DNA from 2 places in the Levilactobacillus muriae genome. Region 2 is predicted to be linked to the other one. Evidence: predicted binding sites of a transcription regulator. Region 2 holds the regulator's gene; the other holds the start of a gene.
What was found. The regulator Rex, encoded in region 2, represses fermentation and respiration genes when NADH is low (regulators of the CRP and FNR family bind a similar motif). The targets are predictions, from matches to a motif close to TTGTGAANTANTTCACAA.
Positions count from the first base shown of each region.

Region 1 (9,408 bases), on a different contig from region 2:
GTTTTCGAGTGTTTCTTTGCTGGGATGTGACGGTTTTAACCAAAATCGCGAATTATCTGCGGGAAAAATTCAGCTATAAATCCTCAAAAAAACTAGAAATGTCATTTTATTTGGAAAAAACTTCCGCAATTTGTGGAAATCACGGTCTGTGTCCCCAATGACGTATTCCTTTATGATCCCAAACCGACGATATTTTCTCACACCAGCGAACGCCACAATTTAAATTCATTCGGTTTCTTTTCAACCTAGGTAACAACCAAATAGTTTGCCTCAACGACACCCCCGCTTTTCTCAGACCAACTATGGTAGCCGAGCAGTCGGCAGATATGGGCTCAGGCGCGTCATTCTACTTAGCTAGGGGGAATTTCCCCGCTGGCTTTGTAGAAACCAAACCTGGAGACTCAGTGCTTTCGAGGCTTCAAGCTGCGTTCGCCTCGTTCCAGCCCACATCTGCCAGCCGGTAAGGCGATGACTGGACGACGTTGCTCAATCTTAGTCGCCGTATCGTTGTGCCAACAGTCATAATGAGTATTTGGGATCTTGCAACCCTCAGTTTAGAAACACAAAAAGCCTCCACGGACCTGCATCCGTGGAGACTCACTTGATTTAAACGATTAGATTAGCTGAGTTTTAGTACCAGCCGTTTGCTTGCCAGAATGATTGCGCAGCAGACCATGAACCGTAACGGGAGGCAACGTAAGAGTTAGCCACCTTTTCTTGGTTGGCAGCTGAGTAATCACCATTCAGGTAGGAAGAACTCAATTGGTACTTACCTACGTATTGGCCGTTACGAGCCGAGTATGAACCACCGGATTCCTTGCCTGCGATCCAAGCCTTGGCACTGGCTTCGGAGCCAGAAACACCAGTAGAAGCAGACGTGTTGCTGCTAGTAGAAGCTTGGTTAGCAGTAGAGGTGGTTGCTTGGCTAGTCGTGGATTGACTAGTTTGTGTAGAAGCGTTGTTGCTGTAGTTTTGGCTAGCAACGTTAGCAGCAGTCGTTGACGTCGTCGTGCTCGTAGGCACGTTCAGCGTTTGACCAACGTAGATCAAGCTGCTGTTAGCAAGGCCGTTGGCCTTTTCAATGGCGTTAACGGACGTCTTGTACGTGTTAGCTAATGACCAAACAGAATCCCCCTGCTTGACCGTAACAGTATCGGCGTTAGCCGTTTCAGTAGTAGCGAAGAAACCGGCACCGACAATAGCGGCCGTTCCTAAAGTAGTAACTAAAGCTTTTTTGATATTCATAAGAAATGAATGTCCTCCTTTGTTTGCTTAACGGATATTAGAATAACCGATGGGTATTACATTCAAATTGATGTTAGATTACGCGGAGGTTAAGAAAAATATTACATTGTGACATTTCGTAATATTTGTAATGGTGTCGTCATATAAAACGCTTTAATTAGCCAATTTTTACCCATTTTAGGCGAAACGAGAGCCAATTTAGTGTGCGTTTTGCACTGAAAAATCGTGTTTTTTTATCATATTTAATGATAATTCGATGAAAATATGCTGTTTTCCCGAATGTTTTTGAAAATTTTCGGCATTTCCGCCAAATATTGAGACCAAAAAAACGGCAAATCCTGCTGAAATTATCTACTTCAGCAAAACCTACCGCAACCTTTAATTTCTATTTATAAGGGAAAATCATCCTTCAAGCCGGTTGCAATCTCATCTGGCGTATTCGCCGTAAAGCTGTCTTGAATCGTGAAGTCCCCAGCTTCCGCCCACTTCTGCATGAATGGCAAGCTCTCGTTTACACGGCTGCTAGCGCTTGTCACAAACGGAATTACCGTCTTACCAGCCAGTTGGGTGGTCGTCAGAAAGTTCTGAATAATCCGTGGTGGCTGATGGTACCAGGTTGGGAAACCCAGATAAAGCGTCTCAATCTGACTCACATCGACGGGGTCAAAATCAGGTAATTTACGCTGCTCATTTTCGGCGTCGGTCCGCGCGACTAACTGCTGGAAGCCTGTCGTGGGATACGGATCAGTAGCTTTCAACCGAAACGGGGTTAGCTGCAGGTACCGTCCCACGGTCTCGGCGGCCGTCTGCGTTCGTCCTGATACAGAGAAATACACAACTGCTGTTTTTATTTGTGGCATAATGATTCCTCCTCAGATTAAGTTGACACCCTAAGCATAACGCTGTTCACTGACTAACGGTAATGATTATTCCTATATTATAGTAGAAACGTGTTTATTTGAACGCGAATCTTCGGCATGTTGATCCTTAGCCTTCCTTTAGGCATGACAAAAACAGCCACCCCATTCAGAGTGACTGTTCCCGGTTAATCCTTATTTCTCGACATTCTTACCGTCGTATTCGTCGATCATGATTTGCTTCAATTCAGAAACTAATGGTTCCTTTGGGTTAGCAGTCGTGCATTGATCACCGAAAGCCAATTCTGCTAAGTGATCCACGACCTTATCGAAGTGGGCCTTGTCCACACCATTAGCCTTCAAGCTCAAGGTAACGCCAACTGAGTGAGCCAAGTCGATAACCTTCTTGACTAAGGCTTCCTTCAGTTCTTCCTTGGTGTTTCCTGGCAAGCCCAGGTAACGCGCAATTTGGGCGTAATCTTCATCGGCACGGAAGTATTCGTACTTCGGCCACATAGCTAGCTTCGTTGGTTCCTTGAAGTTGTAGCGAATAACGTGTGGCAAGGTGATGGCAATAGCCAAACCATGGGGTAAGCCGAATTCCCCACCTAACTTGTGGGCAATCGAGTGGTCAACACCGAGGAAGGCGTTAGCAAAAGCCATTCCGGCAAGTGTCGACGCGTTATGCATTTCTTCACGGGCCGTCACATCACCATTGTAGGAGTTGGTCAGATTATCCATGACTAACTTGATAGCTTGCAGTGACCATGGCCGCGTGTAATCAGAAGCCATTGCGGAAACGTAGGATTCAATAGCGTGCGTTAACACGTCCAGTCCAGAGTATGCCACCGTCTTCTTTGGAACCGTTTGGATAAATTGTGAATCCACGATCGCTACATCAGGCGTCAATGCGTAATCAGCCAGTGGGTATTTCACGTGCGTTTTGGAATCAGTGATGACGGAGAATGGCGTCACTTCTGAACCAGTCCCAGAGGTCGTTGGAATTGCCACGAACTGCGCCTTGTGTGGCTTGTGGAACTTATAAGTCCGCTTCCGAATGTCCAAGAACTTCTGCTTAGCACCGAAGAAACTCGCATTAGGATCTTCGTAGAATAACCACATATTTTTAGCGGCATCGATTGGCGATCCACCACCTAAGGCGATGATCGTATCTGGCTTAAATGTCCGCATCTGAGCGACCCCACGTTCAACCGTGTCCGTCGTTGGATCTGGTTCGACGTCGGAGAACAGGGAGTATTCGATACCACCTGGTTGGCGCTTCAGTTCGTTTAAGACGGTATCAATATAACCCAGTTCAACCATCGATGGGCTAGTTACCAGGAAGACCCGCTTGATGCCAGGCATATCGTCGAGGTAACGGACAGACGTCTTTTCAAAGTAAACTCGAGGTAATTTAATCCACTGCATATTATTTCGCCGCTTTGCAATCGTTTTGATGTTCAACAGGTCAAACGAGGAAACGTTATGGGATACGGAGTTCTTACCCCATGACCCGGTTCCCAATGTCAATGAAGGAATCATTTCGTTGTAGAGGTTCCCAATACCACCGATAGCGGATGGTGTATTGACCAGCACCCGGCTAGCCTTCATCTTAATTCCAAATTCAGTAGCCAAGTCGTCATCCATTGTGTGAATGCCGGCCGTATGACCTAAACCACCGAAATGGAGAAGTTCATCACAAAGTCTGAACGCATCTTCATGATTTTTAGCTTTGTAAACAGAAAGTACTGGGGACAATTTTTCTTGTGAAAGTGGGAACTTAGGGCCAACACCCTTTAATTCAGCAGCCAGGACCTTTGCCGTAGATGGAATCTTGATCCCGGCAATCTCAGCAATCTTCTGTGCGGACATCCCTGCGATAGGACCTTTGACCCCACCCTCTGGCCGGAACATAGCGTCGGCTAAAGCTTTTTCGTCACCCTTCTTAATGAAGAAGACGCCACGATCTTCCATTTCCTTCTTAACAGTGTCATAGATTTCTTGATCAATAACGGCACTGTTTTCAGAAGCACAGACCATCCCGTTATCAAACGTCTTGGAAAGGACGATGTCGTACACGGAACGCTTGATGTTCGCCGTCTTTTCGATGTAAGCTGGACCATTACCGGGACCAACCCCTAAGGCTGGCTTCCCAGTTGAGTAAGCGGCCTTAACCATGCCCGGGCCACCGGTAGCCAAGACACTGGCAACCATCGGGTGGTTCATCAAGGCCGTCGTTGCTTCCAGACTAGGCTTGTCGATCCACTGAATGACACCCTCGGGCGCACCAGCAGCGATCGCAGCGTCGCGGACAACTTTAGCTGCCATCACGGAAGATTTCTGTGCTTGTGGGTGGAAGGCAAAGATGATTGGGTTCCGCGTCTTAACGGCAATCAATGACTTGAACATGGCCGTTGAAGTTGGGTTAGTCACAGGTGTTACCCCAGCTAAGATCCCCAGTGGTTCAGCAACCGTAATCAGTTGGCGTTCACGGTCATCCTTGATAATACCGACCGTCTTGTCGTTCTTGATGGAGTGCCAGATTTCTTCAGTCGCAAACATATTCTTAACGGCCTTGTCTTCCATCACACCACGGCCGGTTTCTTCAAAGGCCGCCTTGGCTAATTCCATATGATGGTCCAAACCAGCAATCGCCATTTGGTGAACGATGTGGTCAACCTTTTCTTGGGTAAAATCATCCATAGCGCACAGGGCGTCGTGGGCTTTAGCCGTCAACCGGTCGACCATTTGGTCAACGGTTTCCGTATTTTCTTCTTTTTTTACTTTTGGATTTTCTTTCACGTCTTTTAACATTGTTATGCCTCCATTTGAAAACATCTTGTTAAGTTCTTCACGAGTTAAATCATATCACCTTTTTCAAATTCCGCAAGAGGTTTATGTTAAAAAAATCACAACTAATTGGACTGACAAACAAACCCGCCGTCAGCAAGGCTTACAGCGATAAAGAATGTAAGCGCATACATATAATTAAAAACTTTTTCAGAAATTTTTTAGATGTATTTTAAATCACAACCAGCCATTTTTCTTTCATAACCCTATCGACTGTGACCCTAAATCCTTGCGTTTGCCAAGTTTTTTCCGCCAACTGGGCAGTTTCCATACCGGTGGTGCACCGATTATGCTACAGTTAAGACATGAAAAATCTGCAGCTCGACCACTTGGCACGGTGAAAGCGTGTCACGCCAGCCGGTTGCGATCCGTAAATAAATTCGAAAGCGTGATTTCTATGCGACCTTTTGCTTTCTGGCGTGACGCGAACAGCCACTTCTTCCACCACTGGGGGAGTTACGTGACGCTGGTCTTTCTGACCAACCTGGTCGTCAGCTATATTGCAGTGCCGATCTTCACCTGGTTGACCGCTGCTCTGATGCGCTGGCAGCACGTTCCCTACATTTCCTATACCAATATCGGATCCCTACTAATTCACCACCCGCTAGCCATTCTGGGATTGATCGTCATTTTACTGGCCATTATCACCTTGATCTATTGGCAATTTGCCTACCTACTCTTGGGAATTACCAATATCCGCCACGGGCGGCCCCAAACCATGCTGGGCGTCTTGGGTGACACTATTCGCAGTATTGCCGGCGCATCGCCTAGTACGTTTCTCTTCTTTATTGGCTACTTCATTGTAATCATGCCCTTTGGGAGTGAACTCTTCACTACGCCATTACTGAACAAAGCCAAGATTCCAGCATTCATCATCAGCTACCTCATGGACAACACCTTTTTTGCGATACTGCTGGGGATCTTCTACGTGGGCGCCGCCTACCTAGGGATTCGTTTGATCGCTGTCCTCCCCCTGATGATGATTGACCACTATCACAGTCGTTATGCTATTCGTCTAAGTTGGCAACGCACCCGTGGCCATTTCTGGAACTACTTTCTCAAAATCATTGTGACCCTGATCATCGTCAGCGTCACCGTCGCCATCATCTACGGCACACTCTACCTAGGCCAAGTTCTCTTCGATAAGACCGGGATTGCCTTGATCACTGCCACCATAAATCTCTTTTTAATGGAGGTCATTACGGAGTTCATCGTCTGCTACGCCACCGTGGTCTTCATGATGGTGATTCTCAGCAGTCACGATACCCATCAACCCTCACCATCCGTCCTGTTTAGCTTCCGCGAACCCGCCAAGACACGGCTACGAACCCGCCTATTGATCATCAGTGGTTTAACGATCATTAGCGCCGCGCTAGTTGGCTTCAACTTGATCTATCTAAACGGACTGGCCATGAGTAAACCCCTGACGATTGCTCACCGAGGCGTCGACAACGGTAACGGCGTTCAGAATACGATTCCGGCCATGGTTAAGACTAGTAAGGAACGACCAGACTACGTTGAAATGGATATTCGGATGACGAAGGATCACCAGTTTGTCGTTATGCACGACGCCAACCTGAAAAATCTGGCTGGTTTAAACCGTAAAGTCTCATCCATGACTCTCAAACAGTTGACTGCTGTCACAATCACTGAGAACGGCTATCAGGCCAAGATTCCGAGCTTCAACAACTACCTCAACACGGCGATTAAGCACCATCAAAAATTGCTAATTGAAATTAAAACGGGGGGCGCCGATACCAAGGACTTGCCCGAACGATTCTACCGCCAATTTGGTGACCGTATTCTCACCAATCATGAACAGGTTCATACGTTGAGCTATACCATTATGAACCGGCTGAAGAAGGAACATCCTGCCCTCTTCGTCAGCTATATCATGCCGTATAACCTCACCTTCCCCCAGACACGGGCCAACGCCTACACCATGGAGGAAACGACGCTCAACGACTCCTTCATTGAGCAGGCCGATCAACAACATAAGAAAGTCTACGCTTGGGATATTGATGATATTACCAGTATGGATCAAATGATGTTTATCGGGGTTAATGGCGTCATCACCAACAATCTTCACTTGATTCAACAGGAAATTAAGGACAACACAGATCGTCCAAGCTATGCCAACCTTTTGTTAACGTTTATGAACGATTTAACGTTGGAGACACAGACACAGTAGGATTTGAGAATAACCCCGTGGCGGAAATAAGAGGCCCCTGCTACTTTCAAGTTTTGAAAGTAGCAGGGGCCTCTTATTTAAAATTGCAATTAGGTTCTTCACAGCTAATACACCACAAAGAGACACTATACCTATTTACTTTTTTCGATCTTCCGGAGCGGACGCTTAATCAAGTGCAGCAGCTTTTCTGACTGCAAACGCGCCACCACGGCATCAACTGCAACCTGCATCAACTTTTCGTTTAAGTCCTTGGCAGCTGGCTGAACCTGCTCCTCACCTAAATGGTGCAAACGATCTTCCAGTTGGCCAATAAAGTTGTCATAAGCTTGCTTGGGGTAGTCTCCGGCCGTGATCTGGTCAATCCCGGAGCGCACCGTATCTGTTTGGAACATGGGCTTGAGCAGGCTGATCATCAGGATATCCGTCAACTGCATCGTCTGATACTTCTTCTTGACGGGTGCTAAGATCACGTGATGCTTCACGTAATTGTTAATCATCGCCGGTGTGATAGTATCGATACCCAACGGCCCCAGAATATCGTTGATCAAGGCGGTCACCTGGTCCATGTAGAGGTCAAACTTTGGTAAATCATCCCATCGTGGCAACTTTGCCTTGTGCATCTGGTTCTCCCAACGGGTATATTGATTATAATCAGCCATATTTCTTCCCTGCCCTTCCATTTCTTGCTTTCATTATAACATATTACCTAGTTTTAATGACTAGATATAACTAGATTAAATTATTTCAACTGGCGTTAGAACGAAACAAGGCCAGCTTCACATCAGATTGCACAGCACTTGCCCACCATAGCCTAATCAAAATTGCAGTTAGCCTATTTGATTAGGCTAACTGCAAATTTTAAATCTCTTAGACTTTATCGCCACCGAATCCGGCTCAGTATGCGTTTACCCAAGCCCTCTTGAACCACAATGAAGACTGGGTACACGCTGATCATCAGCGGTAAGTAGATCAACGCAAGTTTCCAGTTGAGGAGACTGACCAACGAGAATATCGGGCCAAACAACAAGAAGACTGCGGCGAAGAGTCCCGCCATAAGAATAATCAAGCCAATTTTGAACCGATTCAACGGCCGGGCGACCATGATCAAGGCGTTTAAGCTGATCAACCCCGTCATCAAGACACTCAGCGTGGAGGTCGTGGCGAAACTCAGACCAAACTGCGTTCCTAACGCCAGAATGACGAGAATATAACCCACGACACAGACTGCAGCCGGTGCAGCAATCTCCATAACTTGCTTCATAAAACGGCCAGCAATCCGGGCGTAGTTCGGCTGTAGAGCCAGGAAGAACGTTGGAATCCCGACCATCAACGATGAGATCGGTGTTAATTGAATCGGTTCAAACGGATAACTCCGGCTCATGAAGATAAAAATCAGCGTGAGCACCACGGAATACATGGTCTTGATCAGGTAGAGCGAGGCCACCCGCTCGATGTTATTGATGACTCGGCGTCCTTCATTCAGGACGTTGATCATCGCATCAAAATTGGAGTCGACCAGCACGAAATCCGCCAGACTCTTCGTTGCCTCACTTCCCGAGGCCATCGCAATACTACAATCGGACTGGCGCAGTGCCAATAGGTCGTTAACACCATCTCCAGTCATGGCCACGGTATGCCCAGCCGTTTGATAGGCCTTGATCAACCCCTGTTTCTGTTGCGGGGTGACCCGACCGAAGACGTTATAGTCGGCAACCAACCGGTCATAGTTGGGCGCTTCCCCAACCTGACTCATATCAACTAACTGATCGGCGCCGGCAATTCCAGCTCGACCAGCAATACTAGCGACCGTCACCGGGTTATCTCCAGAGATCACCTTCAACGCCACATCTTGATTGGCGAAAAAGCTAAAGGTATCCTTGGCTCGCGGCCGCAATTCATCGGTAATCAGAATCAGCCCGATTGCTTCCGGTGCGGTGGGCTTTGGCGCCGTTAACGCCCCAACCTTGGCCAATAACAGGACCCGATAACCTTGTGCAGCGAGTGCTTGAATCCGCTGCTTCACATCAGCTGGTACCGTTTCAAAAATAAATTCCGGGGCACCCATGACATAAGCACCAGTGGCTAGTTGCGCACCACTCCATTTACGTCCAGACGAAAATGGTAAGACCTCCGGCGAAGTGACGGTTGGCGTTCCCAGGGCATTCTTAATCGCCGTCGCCGTTTCGTTATCATCACCCGTTGCGGCAACGAGTTGCGCCAATATCTCACCCAGTTCATCCGTTGACTGATTTCCAACGGCTTCGA
Region 1 is NZ_BAAFRU010000012.1:38,414-47,821, forward strand. It holds gene apf (aggregation-promoting factor) at 631-1,245, opposite strand; gene ACKTSF_RS09765 (flavodoxin) at 1,635-2,105, opposite strand; gene adhE (bifunctional acetaldehyde-CoA/alcohol dehydrogenase) at 2,298-4,916, opposite strand; gene ACKTSF_RS09775 (glycerophosphoryl diester phosphodiesterase membrane domain-containing protein) at 5,350-7,143, shown strand; gene ACKTSF_RS09780 (DUF1836 domain-containing protein) at 7,275-7,802, opposite strand; gene ACKTSF_RS09785 (cation-translocating P-type ATPase) at 8,018-9,408, opposite strand, start outside.
Region 1: adhE (bifunctional acetaldehyde-CoA/alcohol dehydrogenase) is a predicted target of Rex. The motif match lies at 5,000-5,017, and genes of this name have one in related genera.

Region 2 (9,408 bases):
GCGGCGCCCTTTTTTAATAGTGTGGGTATTCAAGCACAGAACCAACGCGCCGCAGAGCTCAACGTGGCTTTGCAAACGGGAATAAAACGATCGAAACTCCTGACGTTTTATCAGGAACATGGCATTGTACGGTCGTGGGCGCAACGCTGGACAATTCATTTGCTGACGCCCACGGACTTACGGCTAGTCGTGTCCGCGCGTCAAAAGGAACGTTTGCCCAAGGCTTATTTTTTAGGCGCTGAAGCTCACGTGCGCGCGGCGGCCACTGCAATCGATGACTTGCTGCAGCAAGAAGGTCAGCTGACGCGGACAGCATACACCGAATACCTGCAGGCAACCTTTGATTGGTATGTCGATCGCCCACACAACTTTGACTATGCTGTCCTGCAGGTATTGACGGCGCAGGGGCGGTTACAGATGGCACCGGCAGTTATCGGGCAGGACTGGACGTTACTGGCACCGCCAACCCTTGAATTACGGGATCAGCAGACCGCGACGACGGAATTGCTTCGGCGATACCTGCACGGCTTTGGTCCAGCCACAATGGCCGATTTCGTGAAGTGGTCTGGCATTAAGGTCGGCCAGGTTCGGTCGGCCTGGCAAACGGTCTTACCGGAGTTGACACCTGTGACGGTTGACCAGGAGCAGCTCTGGACGATTGCCCCAGTTTCCAGCGGAGAACTTACGGCGATCACGGATCAAGTGGCTCATCTGACCGTGATTGCGGCCAGTTTTAGCTCGCCAATGACGGGGTACCGGAATAAGTCCTGGTTGGCGCCAGAGCAAGTACGCCAACGATTGTGGTCGAAGAACGGGATCCTCCGTGCACCGATTATCGCGAATGGTGCTGTGGTGGGCAAGTGGACGACACGAATCAACCGGCAGCAGATTACCTTTATCGTCGAGAGTTGGGGGCCGTTCGACCGCAATCAGTTGGAGGAAGACTTCGATCGGATAGCACGGTTCCTACAGCTCGACTACGCCGGGTTTATCAAAGCCTGACAGTTGGCTACATGGTCTAAATTAGTGCACCAAAATTAGGCTGTAACGCCGTGAGTAGGACGCCGCCAGCCTTAGAAGCGGGCGGTCAGCTCGCTTTGAACCGCCCAACCCGCGTTTCAAAGTTGCCATTTTCCAAGTTAATCCACTTAGAAAAATGAAAAAAGAGCCTGGGACAAAACCCCAGACTCTTTTTTCGCTCTCCTAAACTATATTGCTGAAACGTGGGCCAGAAGGCAGCTGACTCCGCTATCAGCCTTAATGCTCGCCAGCTAACCGTCTTTTGTCCCACTCTCCCGTGTTTAGATGGTTTAATCGTCAAACGCTTCCAGTTCCAAGCTCTTCTCTGTCCAAGTATCTTCAGTCTCGCTGAGCTGCGTGGTCACGGCCGTAAGTTGTTCCTGAAGGTCGGCGAGCTTGCCGGCGTCGTTAAAGTTTTGTTCCTTACTCATTTCGGTTTCAATAACAGTCTTTTGTTTTTCCAAGTCACTCATTTGATCTTCCAAGGCGGTGACCTGACGACTCAGCTTACGTTTTGCTTTTGCCTGATCTTTCTGTGCCTGGTAGTCAATCTGGGTTTGCTTGGGAACATCGATCGTGGGGTGGGCAGCCTCGGCCTCGGCAGCTTCCTTGGCGGCGTATGCGTCCTGTTCAGCTTTCTTAGACACGTAGTAATCGTAGTTTCCAAGGTAACGTGTAGTGCCCTCAGGACTCAGTTCGACGACTTGAGTTGCCACTTGATTGATGAAATAGCGGTCATGAGAAACGAATAGGATGGTGCCATCGAAGTCATTCAATGCAGTCTCCAAGACTTCTCGGCTGTCGATGTCCAAATGATTGGTAGGTTCATCCAGCATGAGAAAGTTGTCATGTTGCAAGGCTAATCTTGTCAGCAGCAGGCGCGCCCGTTCACCACCACTTAGGCTATGAACACTCTTGTCGACATCGCTACCGGTGAAGAGAAAGCTCCCGAGAATTGAGCGAATATCGCCCTCGGGTGTTGTGGGATGATCATCCCACAGCTCGTGCAGCACGGACTTTTTGTCGTGCAGTGTGGCCTGATCCTGGTCGTAGTAACCGGTATCGACACCGGTACCGAAGATAATTTGTCCCTGAATAGCTGGAATCCGACCGAGGATCGTTTTGAGCAGGGTGGACTTTCCGATACCGTTGGGGCCGACGATGGCGACGGCCTGATGTTTCTTAATGTCTAGGGTAACTGGCGCCGCTAGAATCTCACCGTCGTAACCCACGGCGCCATTGACGACATCCAGCACGACGTTGCCACTCTGGCGTTTCGGTCGAAAACTGAAACGGGCGGCTTTTTCGTCGCCTTCAGGTCGAACCATTTTGTCCATTTTATCCAATTGCTTGCGCCGAGCTTGTGCCCGTTTGGTGGTAGATGCTCGGACGATGTTCTTGTTGACGAAGTCTTCTAGCTTACCGATCTCGGCTTGCTGCTTGTCATATTCTTTCCAAGCTAAACGCAACCGTTCCGCTTTAGCGGCAATGTAGTGTGAATAGTTGCCAGGGTAGTGGTCGAGGCCACCGTGTGCCATATCATAGACGTCGTTGACAACGTGATCGAGGAAGTACCGGTCATGGGAGACGACGAGGATGGCACCAGGGTAACCTTGCAGGTAGCCTTCCAACCAGGTCAATGTTTCGACATCCAAGTGGTTGGTGGGTTCGTCCAAGATCAAGAGGTCGGGCCGTTCCAAAAGTAATTTAGCAAGTGCCAGCTGGGTTCGCTGTCCACCGGAAAGTTCATTAATTGGCTTGTCATAGTAGCTTTCGTCAAATTCGAATCCGTGAAGGACACCACGAATTTCTGCCTGATAGCCGTAACCGTTCTGGTCGCTGAAATCCTGCTGGAGCTGATCGTAGCTTGCTGAAATTTGCGCGAATTGTTCCTGATCAGCGGTCACGGTGGGATCACTCATCTGTTGTTCCAGCTCGTGCATCCGATTTTCCATGGCAATGAGTTTAGCGAAGACGCTGAGCATTTCGTCCCAGACGGTCTTGGTTGAGGCAAGGCCGGCGTTCTGCGCTTGGTAGCCCAAGGTCAGGCCACGCTTAGTCGTAATCTGACCGATATCTGGTGTAGTTTCGCCAGCAATCATTTTTAATAGGGTTGATTTTCCGGCACCGTTGCGGCCGACGAGGGCCACCCGTCCGTGCTCAGGGACGTCCATACTGACATTTTCGAACAGGACGGCGGCACCGAAGCGCCGGGTAACTTGTTGGACTTGTAAAAGAATCACGGTAAGCCAACCTCCTTTAGTGGTTTTGTATGTTAGTTTTTAGAGTTAGGATTGCATTGAAAGATCGCCGTTGTCACGAAGTTGCCAGCTTGCTTGAATTTAAACACCGCCGATAATTTGAGATGAGGTATCGCGGTTTCCGGTAATTGTGGGTGAAATTACCTTAGCAACAAAGGAAGACAGGGAACACTGATACCCACTATTTTAGCATATTCTCGAGAGAGACCGAAATTACGATTTAAATAGTGAAAAAAACTTGCAAATTCTTTCACAAGATGAACGGTTATGCTATAATCTATAAGAAAGTTGATTTCACAATCCAGACAATTATTTAAATATGAGGCTATCGCTTGTGAACGGTAGCCAGTTTCTTTGATTAGGAGGTCTCGTTTTTGACAGAACAAAAAATTCCCCGGGCGACAGCCAAGCGCTTGCCCATCTACTACCGTTACCTGAACATCCTATTAGACGCAGATAAAACCCGGGTGTCTTCGACTGAATTGTCCGAAGCCGTTAAGGTCGATTCCGCAACAATTCGTCGGGACTTCTCGTATTTTGGAGCCCTCGGTAAACGGGGCTATGGTTATGATGTTGAAAGTTTAATCAAGTTTTTTAAGAAAATTTTGAATCAGGACCGCTTAACCAGCGTGGCCCTGATTGGGGTGGGAAATCTGGGCCACGCTTTACTCAACTTCAATTTTCATCAGGACAGTAACGTGCGGATCAGTGCTGCTTTTGACGTGAAGCAAGAGATTGCCAACACGATTCAAAGTGGTGTGCCCATCTATCCAATGACTGATTTACGCACGCAACTGGAAGAACAACAGATTGAAGTGGCCATCTTGACCGTACCATCCCAGGTGGCACAAGAGGTAACCGATGAGGCCGTGTCTGGCGGTGTCAAAGGTATCTTGAACTTCACACCACTGCGGATCACCGTACCGAAGGGCGTTCGCGTGCAAAACGTGGACTTGACCAACGAGCTTCAAACGTTGATTTATTTCCTGGAACACTACAATAATCTAAACTAATGATTGAATCGCAGTCCTCATCTGAGGATTGCGATTTTTTTTGGAACAGGACGTCTAGACCAAATGGCTGACTATTGGAAAATCTGAAATTCGCTAAGCCTCTCAGCCACACAGGATAGCGCGTGGTTGGCGTACTGAATCGAGGAATTTGTTTGTCAAATTCCTTGATTTTTAGAGGGAAAAACCATATATTAGATATTGTTGATTAGCACTTATGTTAGTCAAGTGCTAACAGTGCTAATAAGTAAGTTCATTGGAGGGATTCAAGTGTTAAAACCATTAGGAGACCGCGTCATTTTGGATCAACCAGAAGAAGAAGAAACCACGGTTGGCGGTATTGTGCTCGCAAGTAACGCTCAAGAAAAGCCACAAACGGCAAACGTTGTCGCTGTCGGTGATGGCCGTGTGTTAGACAATGGCGAAAAGGTAGCCCCAACTGTTAAGGTTGGCGACAAGGTATTGTTCGACAAGTATTCCGGTACCGAAGTTAAGTATCAAGACACGACTTACCTTGTTTTACACGAAAAGGACTTAGTCGCAGTCGTTGATTAATCCCGTTTCCACTTAAGAAGACTATCCAAGATAATTCAAAAATTTTAGTATGAGGTGAATTTTTAAAATGGCTAAAGAATTAAAATTTTCTGAAGACGCTCGCAGTAAGATGCTTGCCGGTGTTGATAAGTTAGCTGATACGGTTAAGACAACCCTTGGACCTAAGGGACGTAACGTGGTTCTGGAACAAAGCTACGGCAACCCAACCATCACGAATGATGGGGTAACGATTGCTAAGTCCATCGAACTCGAAGATCACTTCGAAAACATGGGTGCTAAGTTGGTTTCTGAAGTTGCTTCTAAGACCAACGATATCGCTGGTGATGGGACGACCACTGCCACTGTTTTGACGCAAGCTATCGTTAACGAAGGTATGAAGAACGTCACTGCTGGTGCTAACCCTGTTGGTATCCGTCGTGGGATCGAAAAAGCTACGAAGGCTGCCGTTGATGGGTTACACAAGATGTCCCATGACGTTAAGACTAAGGAAGATATCGCGCAAATCGCTTCTATTTCATCAGCTAGCCCAGAAACTGGGAAGCTAATTGCTGACGCTATGGAAAAGGTTGGTAACGATGGGGTCATCACGATTGAAGAATCCCGTGGTGTTGATACCAGCTTAGACGTTGTTGAAGGGATGCAATTCGACCGTGGGTACATGTCACAATACATGGTTACCGACAACGACAAGATGGAAGCAAACTTGGACAATCCTTACATCTTAATCACTGACAAGAAGATCGCTAACATTCAGGATATTTTGCCATTACTGCAATCAGTTGTTGAACAAAGCCGTTCACTCTTGATCATTGCCGATGACATCACTGGTGAAGCCTTACCTACCTTGGTCTTGAACAAGATGCGTGGGACCTTTAACGTTGTTGCTGTCAAGGCTCCTGGCTTTGGTGATCGTCGTAAGGCGACCTTGCAAGATGTTGCCGTTTTGACTGGTGGGACTGTCATCACCGATGACTTGGGCCTTAACCTGAAGGACACGACTATCGATCAATTGGGTCAAGCACAAAAGGTCAACGTTACCAAGGATAACACCACGGTCGTTGAAGGTGCTGGTGCCAAGGATCAAATCGCTGCCCGGGTTGCTGAAATCAAGGGCCAAATCGAAGAAACGACTTCTGACTTCGACCGTGATAAGTTGAAGGAACGTCTGGCTAAGTTAGCCGGTGGGGTTGCCGTTGTTCGTGTCGGTGCCGCAACTGAAACTGAATTAAAGGAACGTAAATACCGCATTGAAGATGCTTTGAACGCAACGCGTGCCGCTGTTGAAGAAGGCTTCGTTGCTGGTGGTGGGACTGCTTTGATCAATGTGATCAAGGATGTTGCTGCTGTTGAAGCAGAAGGCGATGAATTGACCGGGGTTAACATCGTTCTCCGTGCATTGGAAGAACCCGTTCGTCAAATCGCTGAAAATGCTGGTGTTGAAGGCTCCGTTGTTGTTGAACACCTGAAGGGTGAAAAGGAAGGCATTGGTTACAACGCCGCCGATAATAACTACGAAGACATGGTTAAGGCCGGGATCACCGACCCAACCAAGGTTACCCGTTCTGCTCTGCAAAACGCTGCATCCGTTTCTGCGCTGTTGTTAACGACTGAAGCCGTTGTGGCTGACAAGCCAGATGACAACCCAGCACCTGCAGCTCCTGCTAACCCAGGTATGGGCGGCATGATGTAAAACTTAATCACTAGCTCGCTAGTGTGAAATGAAGAAGCCAACCGGCGATTGTCGGTTGGCTTCTTTGCGCTATGTTAGGTTAGTCAGTTAGACGGTGAGCTTACTGGCTTTTGTTAGGTCAGCAAGAGTTGTTGTCGGTGGTGTGAAGGGCTGAAGCTCACCGATTGCCACAAGATTACCAACCTTGTCGATGAAGGTTTCAATGTCATCATCGGGGGCCACACCGTGGAAATCGCCGAAACCGTATTGCCACCATTTCAGAGCAATCAATCGGTCAATCGTTGCGGTGGAAAAGCGGAATTTTAAAATACGAGCGGGCGCGCCCCCCACTACAGCGTACGGGGGCACATCTTTGGTGACAACGGCACCGCCAGCAATCACTGCACCATCACCAATCGTGACACCGGTGGGCGCAAATAGAACGTCCTGACCGATCCAGACGTCATTCCCAATGATAAGTGGACGACCATTGGGAATGGGGTTTGGCCTGCAATCAAATGTGTTGTGGGTATCAGCCAGATAGTCATTGAAGGCATCAACCCAGTAACCATAAGTCAGCATGGACGTGGTGAATCTCTCTGTGGGATGGCTGCCCTGCATCCGAGCGACGTTGTGGGCAATGGAAGAGTAGCGACCGACAATGGTGTTCACGGGAAGATCACTGTTGGCAGAACTGAAGGCGCCCATACTAAAGAGGTGGTTACCCTTCAGAAAGATACTGTAAGTTTCAGCTTGTAGTGCTACTGGAACTTGAAGAAAATCGTCGGGGTGAAGACGTGGACCATTGCTTTTTCGAGCTACTGTATAGATATGATGGGTGGCAAGAAGATCGGCAATCGCCGGGGTGAAGGGGATTACCTTTCGACGATGTGACTGAGAGGCCACTAAATTGTCTTGAAAAAAGGTAACGCCGTTGATTAGGGTAGACATGACTGCACTTCCTTTGTACGCATCATACTATAAATCCCCTAAAAGGTGATAAGCTTGTGAGAGGATGAGTTTGTTTAGCTAATTAATATATTTATCATTAACAGGTGTTCAGTCGCAATAGGGGTTGACGGCCGTAACTAAAAGTGGCCGGATCCTTAGCCGTATCCGGGATCGGCAAATACTCACAAATTTTTGTGAAAACGCTGAATAGTAAATGAAGCGCTTTCTTATGCCGTGGGGCAACAAAGTTTAAAGAGTAGGCAAATTTCATGACCACATCATTTGCAGTTTTCTTAGTTGCTAAGCTGAACAAGAGTGGTATTGTGGAGCTAGTTGTAGTAGAATTACGTTTGCGTTTGAAATTGAAACGATTATAGAGACTTTAAAAAGCGGGTGTAGACCCGTTTTCATTATTTATGGAGATAAGGGGTAAGTAGTCATGTGGCGTTATTTAAAGCGGGTTTTAATTGGTAAACCCCTAAAGACCATGGATGAAGGCGGTCAGGCGTTGACCAAGTTTAAGGCACTAGCCTTACTGTCATCTGACGCGTTATCTTCCGTAGCTTATGGTACTGAGCAAATTACTACAGTCTTAATCACCTTATCCGCGGCGGCCTTGATGTATCAATTGTGGGTTGCGGCGTTGGTCTTAATTCTGCTGTTTGCGATCACGCTTTCTTACCAACAGATCATTCATGCCTATCCATCCGGTGGTGGTGCCTACGTGGTTGCCAGTACCAACTGGGGGCAATCGGCGGGGTTAGTTGCCGGAGGATCATTGTTGGTCGATTATATGCTGACCGTGGCCGTTTCAACGACATCTGGAACCGAGGCCATTACCTCAGCGATTCCAGCGTTGTCGCCATACTCGGTGTTGATCTCAGTCCTTATTGTGATTGGCATCATGCTGTTAAATCTACGGGGAATGCGGGAGTCGGCGGCATTTCTGACGGGACCAGTTTATTTCTTCATTCTGATGATTTTCATCATGATCGGTGTCGGCTTCTACAATATCGTGACGGGGAACATCACCTTCCATGCTTCGGCACGGTTAGGTGGCTCTGTTTCCGGCATGACGTTGTTGCTGTTCTTACGGGCGTTCTCGTCTGGGTCTTCCTCCCTGACCGGGGTTGAAGCACTCAGTAACGCGGTGCCAAACTTCAAGAAGCCGAAGAGTCATAATGCGGCGGCAACACTGGCCATTATGGCAACGATTTTGGCCATCTTCTTTGGCGGTATCACGTTCCTCAGTTACTATATGGGGGTTCGACCACAGGCCGGTCAAACGGTCCTCTCACAGATTGCGAGCGGCGTTTTTGGCCATGGGGCCATTTACTATCTTCTGCAATTATCCACGGCACTGATTTTAGCCGTTGCGGCCAATACCGGGTTTTCGGCTTTCCCAATTCTGGCGTATAACTTGGCTAAGGATAAATTCTTACCACACGCGTACTTGGACCGGGGGGACCGGTTGGGTTACTCCAACGGAATCATTTCCCTGGCGGTTGGGGCCATCGTCCTGATTTTCATCTTCCACGGGCAAACGACACTCCTGATTCCGCTGTATGCAATTGGGGTTTTCGTGCCATTTATCCTGTCACAATCCGGGATGATCATCCACTGGTTCCGAACACGTGAGGGCTTTTGGATGGGCAAAGCCTTTATCAACTTTATTGGGGCGTTAATTTCATTAACATTGGTTCTCATTCTGTTATTCTTGCGCTTTGTCAACGTTTGGCCATACCTGATCATCATGCCGCTGTTACTCCTGCTGTTCAACCGGATTCACCAGCACTATAAGAAGGTTGCACGGCAACTGCGGGTGGCAGCGAAGACCAAGGCCGATATGCATGAGTATGATGGTGCAACGGTTATCGTCCTCGTTAGCAACATAACACGAGTGACGGCTGGTGCCATCAACTATGCACGGTCCATCGGGGAC
Region 2 is NZ_BAAFRU010000005.1:77,990-87,397, forward strand. It holds gene ACKTSF_RS04645 (winged helix DNA-binding domain-containing protein) at 1-1,002, shown strand, start outside; gene ACKTSF_RS04650 (ABC-F family ATP-binding cassette domain-containing protein) at 1,311-3,263, opposite strand; gene ACKTSF_RS04655 (redox-sensing transcriptional repressor Rex) at 3,656-4,294, shown strand; gene groES (co-chaperone GroES) at 4,562-4,846, shown strand; gene groL (chaperonin GroEL) at 4,914-6,536, shown strand; gene ACKTSF_RS04670 (CatB-related O-acetyltransferase) at 6,624-7,466, opposite strand; gene ACKTSF_RS04675 (APC family permease) at 7,906-9,408, shown strand, end outside.